2 linked regions of the Prosthecodimorpha staleyi genome follow. The protein of the gene in region 1 interacts with the protein of each later gene in a pairwise test. Links are inferred from orthologs where the notes say so. Each region holds a gene or a part of one and is shown on either strand. Other genes may lie near its edges.

The links.
Region 2: the proteins of secD (region 1) and pheT interact in binary tests that used the Escherichia coli proteins (3 or more experiments, as listed by UniProt). The link is inferred for Prosthecodimorpha staleyi from one-to-one orthologs.

The regions. Positions count from the first base shown.
Region 1 is NZ_JAHHZF010000005.1:256,110-259,389, forward strand. What follows is about bases 264-3,228. They hold secD (protein translocase subunit SecD), read right to left. Parts: upstream 2,565-3,228; coding sequence 963-2,564; downstream 264-962. Other genes in these bases: secF (protein translocase subunit SecF), read right to left, coding at 264-897; yajC (preprotein translocase subunit YajC), read right to left, coding at 2,648-2,983. In the rest of the region: more of secF, read right to left, coding at 1-263. UniProt on the Escherichia coli protein: Part of the Sec protein translocase complex. Interacts with the SecYEG preprotein conducting channel. SecDF uses the proton motive force (PMF) to complete protein translocation after the ATP-dependent function of SecA.
Region 2 is NZ_JAHHZF010000013.1:147,843-151,243, forward strand. What follows is about bases 143-3,228. They hold pheT (phenylalanine--tRNA ligase subunit beta), read right to left. Parts: upstream 2,853-3,228; coding sequence 432-2,852; downstream 143-431. Other genes in these bases: KL771_RS23590 (LysE family translocator), read left to right, coding at 143-349; KL771_RS23600 (hypothetical protein), read right to left, coding at 2,877-3,228. In the rest of the region: more of KL771_RS23590, read left to right, coding at 1-142; more of KL771_RS23600, read right to left, coding at 3,229-3,338; KL771_RS23605 (hypothetical protein), read right to left, coding at 3,335-3,401.

The sequences.
Region 1 (3,280 bases):
AGGGCTGCCGCCGGTACGCAGCTTGAGGAAGATCAGCATCGGCGCGGAGACCACGATCGACGAATAGGTGCCGATCACAATGCCGACCAGCATGGTGAAGTTGAAGCCACGCAGGGCCTCGCCGCCGAACACGAACAGGGCCAGGACGGCCATGAAGGTGGTCAGCGCCGTGCAGATGGTCCGCGACAGGGTCTGGTTGATCGACAGGTCGATCAGATCCGGCAGCGGCATCTTCTTGTATTTCCGCAGACTTTCGCGGATGCGGTCGTACACCACGACGGTGTCGTTGAGCGAATAGCCGACGATCGTCAGAACCGCGGCCAGGGACTGCAGGTCGAACTGCAGCTGGAAGATGATGATCACCCCCATGGTGAGGACGATGTCATGGGCGGTGGTCAGCACGGCACCGATGGCGAACTGCCATTCGAAGCGGAACCAGAGATAGATCAGCACGAGACCGAGCGAGACGGCGACCGCGATGGCGCCGTCGCGGCGCAGGTCGGCCGAGACGCTCGGGCCGACCACCTCGGTGCGGCGGATCTCGTAGGCGTCGCCGAGCTTGTCTTTGACCTTGTTCAGCGCCACCTGCTGGGCCGCGTCGCCGCCGGGCTGTTCCGGCAGGCGGATCATCACGTCGTCGCCCTGGCCGAAGCCTTGCACCTGGGCCTCGCCGAGCTCCAGCCCGCCGATCATCTTGCGCAGTTCGGACAGATCGGCCGGCCCGCCCTTGTGGCGCACCTCGATCAGATTGCCGCCCGTGAAGTCGATGCCGTAGTTGATGCCCAAGGCGCCCCAGGCCATTACGGTCAGGACGAGCAGGCAGACCGAGATCGGAAAGGTGACGGTCCGCCACCTCATGAAGGGGATCTTGGTATCGTCCGGTATGAGCCGCAGCATGGGTCAATCCATCCGGGGCGGGCGACGTTCGAAGGAGCGCCGCGCCTGGGTGATAAGAATCGGGATCAGAGCGGAACGCGCGCGGGGCGGTAGTGCCGCACCCACAGCGCCACCATCAGCCGGGTGACGGTCACGGCGGTGAAGAAGCTGGTGATGTTGCCGATCGCCAGCGTCACCGCGAAGCCGCGGATCGGGCCGGTGCCGAGGAAGAACAGCACCGCGGCGGCGATCAGCGTCGTCAGGTTGGAGTCGGTGATCGTTCCGATGGCCCGCGTGAAGCCGGTATCGATGGCCGAAATCGCGGACCGGCCGAGCCGCTGCTCCTCGCGCACGCGCTCGTAGATCAGCACGTTGGCATCGACCGCCATGCCGATCGACAGCGCGATGCCGGCGATGCCCGGCAGCGACAGCGTCGCCCCGAGACTGGACAGGATCGCGAAGGTGAAGAAGACGTTGATGATCATCGCGACATTCGCGAAGATTCCGAGCAGCCCGTAGCTCGCCATCATGAACACGATCACGGCGACGCCGCCGATCACGGTCGCGAGCTTGCCGGCCGCGATCGAATCCGCGCCGAGGCCCGGACCGACGGTGCGCTCCTCGACGATGGTCAGCGTCGCCGGCAGTGCGCCGGCGCGCAGCAGGAGCGCGAGGTCGTTGGCCGACTGGACGGTGAAATTGCCCGAGATCTGGCCGGAGCCGCCGAGGATCGGCTCGCGGATGACCGGATCGCTGATCACCGTGCGGTCGAGCACGATCGCGAAGGGCCGGCCGACATTCTGCTGCGAGATGGTGGCGAATTTCTGCGCGCCTGACGTGTTGAAGCGGAATGACACCACCGCCTCACTCGACTGCTGGCTGAAGGTCGCCTGCGCATCGACCAGTTCCTCGCCGGTCAGCATCGCGCGGCGCTGGATCAGCACCGGGACCGGGGTCGGGTCGTTGGTGTAGAGGACTTCGGTGTCGGACGACTTGGCGCCTTCGAGCACGCTCGGCCCGCGGTCCTCGACCATGTGGAAGGTCAGCCGCGCGGTCTGCTGCAGGATCGCCTTCAGCCGGTCGGTATCCTGCAGGCCGGGCACCTGGACCAGGATGCGGTTCGCGCCCTGGCGCGCGATCGACGGTTCGGTCGTGCCGAGTTGGTCGACGCGGCGGCGGATGACCTCGATCGACTGCTCGACGGCGCGCCGGACGCGGTGGTCGAGACCGGCCTGGGTCAGCGTCAGGCGGTAGAGCCCGGGCTCCGGGGTCTCGACCGTCAGGTCGTTGACCGGCTTGCCGCCGAAGGTGGTGTCGGCCAGATTCTGGATCAGGCCGTTGAGCTTGGCGGTGGCCTTCTCGATCTGGTTCTGGTCGGTGATGCGCACCTGCACGCTGGTCTGCTGGCTGCCGAGACCGGTATAGCCGATCCGGTCCTCGCGCAGCACGCGGCGCACGTCGTCGCGCAGGATCTCGACCCGGTCCTTGACCAGCGCCGGCGTATCGACCTCGAGCACCACATGGGCGCCACCCTGCAGGTCGAGACCGAGCGTCATCTGGCGCGCCGGCACCCAGGAGGGCAACGCGGCCAGCTGCTCGCGCGTGAAGAAGTTCGGCAGCGTGAAGAGGATGCCGGCGAGGCAGACCGCCACGATGGCGATGATTTTCCAGCGCGAGAAATACAGCATGTCTCACCGTTCATTGCCGCCCGGCTCGGCCGGGCTGGACATCGGCCGGCCGCGCTCGGCCGGCCGGGGTTGCCCCGATGGCGTCACGCCTCCTTGGCGGGCTCGCCCTTGGTGCGGACCTCGGCGATCGCGCTGCGGACGACACGCACCTTGGTGCTCTCGCCGAGATCGACTTCGAGTTCGGTTTCGCTCACCACCTTGGAGACCTTGCCGATCAGACCACCGGTGGTCACGATCGTATCGCCACGGCGGACGCCGGCGAGCATCTCCTGATGACGCTTGGCCTGCTGGCGCTGCGGGCGGATGATCATGAAATACATGATCGGCAGGATGAAGAGGAACGGGGCCAACGTCATGAACAGATCGTTGGCTCCGGCTCCGGGCGCCGCCGCTTGAGCGAAGGCAGGCGTGACGAACATCGAAGACTCCTCGGAGGGCGGACGGGATAGCGCGCCTGATATGGTCCGGGCCGGGCGGTCCGGCAAGCGCACGGAAGCTTGTTTTCGGGACGGAGGCCCCGTCCCGAAGCGCGGCGGACTATAGCGACAGCGCGGATCTTTGCAAACGCCGCGTGCCGGCCCTGCACGAATCCGCTTCCCGGGCGGGGCGCTGCGGCCTTCGCAGGGCTCGGGCGCGCCCAGCGACCACACCAGGCGGCGACCAGCTGCGCAGCGATCAGTCGCGCGGCCACCAATCGCGCAGCGACCATGCGGGCG
Region 2 (3,401 bases), on another replicon or contig:
CCGGCTGTGGCGGGCCGAGCCGAGCGCGCAGGCGGTCGGTGCGGTGGCGACCGGGCGGCCCTGGCGGACCTTCCTGGCCGGATTGTCGGTGACGCTCGGCAATCCGAAGGTGATGGTCTTCTATCTGGCGCTGCTGCCGAGCCTGATCGATCTCGAACGCCTGACCGCGCTCGGCTTCGCCGAACTGATCGCGGTGGTCATCGTCGTGCTGCTGGTCGTCGTCGGCGGCTATGCGGCCGCCGCCGCGCGGGCGCGCGACCTGTTCCGCAGCCCGCGCGCCATGAAGCTGATGAATCGCGGCGCCGGAACCATGATGGCCGGCGCCGCCGTCGCGGTGGTGGCGAAGTAGACGGCGCCCCCGAACGGCGCGGCCGCGAAACAGTGCGGCCGTGATCCGGCCGGTGCCCTGGGGGCGACCGGCCGGGTGCGGATCAGGCGCGCAAGGCCGCGCCGGTCGCCTTGGCGACGGCGGCGACGATCTTCTTGGCGACCGCGTCGATCTCCGCGTCGGTCATGGTCTTGCCCTGCGGCTGCAGGGTGACCTCGACGGCGACCGACTTGCGGTTCTCGCCGAGGGCGGCACCGCGGAACACGTCGAACACCGCCACGTCGGCGACCAGGGCCTTGTCGACATTGCGGGTCGCCTTGACGATCCGGTCGGCCTCGACGGCCTCCTCGACCACGAAGGCGAAGTCGCGCCGGACCGGCAGGAGATCGGCCACCGCCAGCGCACCCTTGGAGCGGGTCGGCCGCGCCTTCGGCTCCGGGATGGCATCGAGATCGATCTCGAAGGCGACCAGCGGGCCGGACACGTCGAGCGCTTCCAGCGTGCGCGGATGCAGTTCGCCGAAGGCGGCGATCACATTCTGCGGGCCGAGCTGGAGCACGGCCGAGCGGCCGGGATGGAACCAGCCGGGTGCGGTCCGGGCGAGCTGCATGCGCTCGACCGGCGCGCCGAGCGCCTCCAGCACCGCGACGGCATCCGCCTTGGCGTCGAGCCACGAGGCATCCGGGGCGGCACCGGTCCAGTGCCGGCCGGCGCCGGTCATGACCGCATTGCCGCGCCGGATGCCGGAGATCAGCATGCGCTGGTCCTTCGGCCGGTCGCCGCGGAAGGCCTGGCCGACCTCGAACAGCGCGACATCGCCGATGCCCCGGTCGGCATTGCGCTGCGCGGCGGTGATCAGCCCGGCGAGCAGGCTCGGCCGCATGTCGGAGAGATCGGACGCGATCGGGTTGGCGAGCGCCAGTTCCGGCTTGCCGCCGCCGAACAGCTCGGCCTGCGCCTTCGACACGAAGGACCAGGTGACGGCCTCCAGCATGCCGCGCGCGGCGAGCGTGCGGCGCGCCTTCGACCGGCGGATCTGCGCCGTCGTCAGCACGCGCGCGCCGACCGAGCCGGCCCGGTCGAGCGGCTTCAGCGGCACCTTGTCGAGGCCGTGGATGCGGACGATCTCCTCGACCAGGTCGGCCTTGCCGTGGATGTCGTTGCGCCAGGACGGCGGCGAGACGCGGAACTCGTCGCTGACCGAGACGACCAGGAAGCCGAGCCGTTCCAGGATGTGCTTGACCTCGATCCAGTGCAGGTCGAGCCCGGAGAGCCGCTTGACCTCGGCGAGCGGGAAGCGGATGACGCGGTCGGTCTCCGGCGGAGTGCCGACCCTGACCACCTCGGACGGCTCGCCGCCGCACAGGTCCATGACCATGCGGGTGGCCAGCTCGATGCCGGGGCCGAGATAGGCCGGATCGACGCCGCGCTCGAAGCGGTAGCGCGCGTCCGACACGATGCCGGTGCGCCGGCCGGTCTCGGCGGTCTTCAGCGGGTCGAAATAGGCGCATTCGATGAAGACGTTGCGGGTCTCCTCGCTGCAGCCGGTGTCCTCGCCGCCCATGATGCCGCCGAAGCCGAGCACGGCCCGGTCGTCCGCGATCACGCACATGCGCGGGTCGACCGCATAGGTCTTGCCGTCGAGCGCCAGGAAGCTTTCGCCGTCGCGGCCGAGGCGGGCCCGGATCGTGCCGGTCAGCTTGTCGGCGTCATAGACGTGCAGCGGGCGGCCCTGGTCGAGCGAGATGTAGTTGGTGATGTCGACCAGCGCGTTGATCGGCCGGAGCCCGACCGCGCGCAGGCGCTTCTGCATCCAGTCCGGGCTCGGCCCGTTCTTCACGCCGCGCACCGTGCGGCCGTAGAAGGCCGGGCAGACCACCGGTCCCTCGGCCGGAAATTCGAGCGCGACCGCCTGCGGCGAGACGAACAGGCCCTTGATCGGCCGGCTCGGCTCCGGCTTCAGCGTGCCGAGATCGGCGGCGGCCAGATCGCGCGCGATGCCGCGCACGCCCGTGCAGTCGGCCCGGTTCGGCGTCAGCGAGACGTCGATCACCGGATCGTCGAGATCCGCATAGGCGACGTAGGACATGCCGACCGGCGCATCGGCCGGCAGCTCGATGATGCCGTCATGGTCCTCGGACAGTTGTAGCTCGGCGGCCGAACACAGCATGCCGCGGCTTTCCACGCCGCGGATCGTGCCGACCCCGAGGGTGATGTCCTTGCCGGGAATGTAGGTGCCGGGCGGCGAGAAGACCGACTTCATGCCGGTGCGCGCATTGGGGGCGCCGCAGACGACCTGGACGGGCTCGCCCTCGCCGGTATCGACCATGCACACCCGCAGCCGGTCGGCATTGGGGTGCTGCACGGCGGAGACCACATAGGCGACCGTGAACGGCCGGAGCTGCTTGGCCTTGTCCTCGACGCCCTCGACCTCGAGGCCGACGGCGGTCAGCGCCTCGACGATCTGATCGAGCGAGGCGCCCGTGTCGAGATGGTCCTTGAGCCAGGAAAGCGTGAATTTCATGGGAGGCCCGTACTTTGTGCCGCGTCAGGAGCGCGACTTGAGCAGGAGGAGCGTGGCGAGTTCGGTGCGCAGGTTCGGATCCAGGTTCCTGACCTGGATCGTGGCCTGCAATGCCGTCATCACGAGCGAAAAGACGTCGTTGCGGGAGAGACGGAACGGGCGCGGATCGTAGTCGGCCGCGTGCCGTTCCTCTTGAAGCTGGATGAAAGCCGTACTGATCTGGTCGACTTCCTGCGAGAGTGCCCGCGTCGTAGCCCGGCGCAGTTCGTCCCGCGCCTTGGTGTGATCGAGCGCACGATAGACCCGCAGCCAGGCCTCCGAATGCCGCTTGCCGCTGCCCACCAGTTGGTCCGCGTTCGACCGGCACAGGGCGTGGAACAACGCATAGTAGGCCGAACTGACCGCGCGCCGCAGGTCCGCCTGCCGCGGAGGACCCTTCTTCAACGCGAGGTCGCGCGCCGCTTCGAGGATATGAAGCGAGTTCATTCCTCGTCCTCGTCGACGGCAAACTCCTCGCCCGGGCTTCGATATCTCAGATAGGCGACGCGA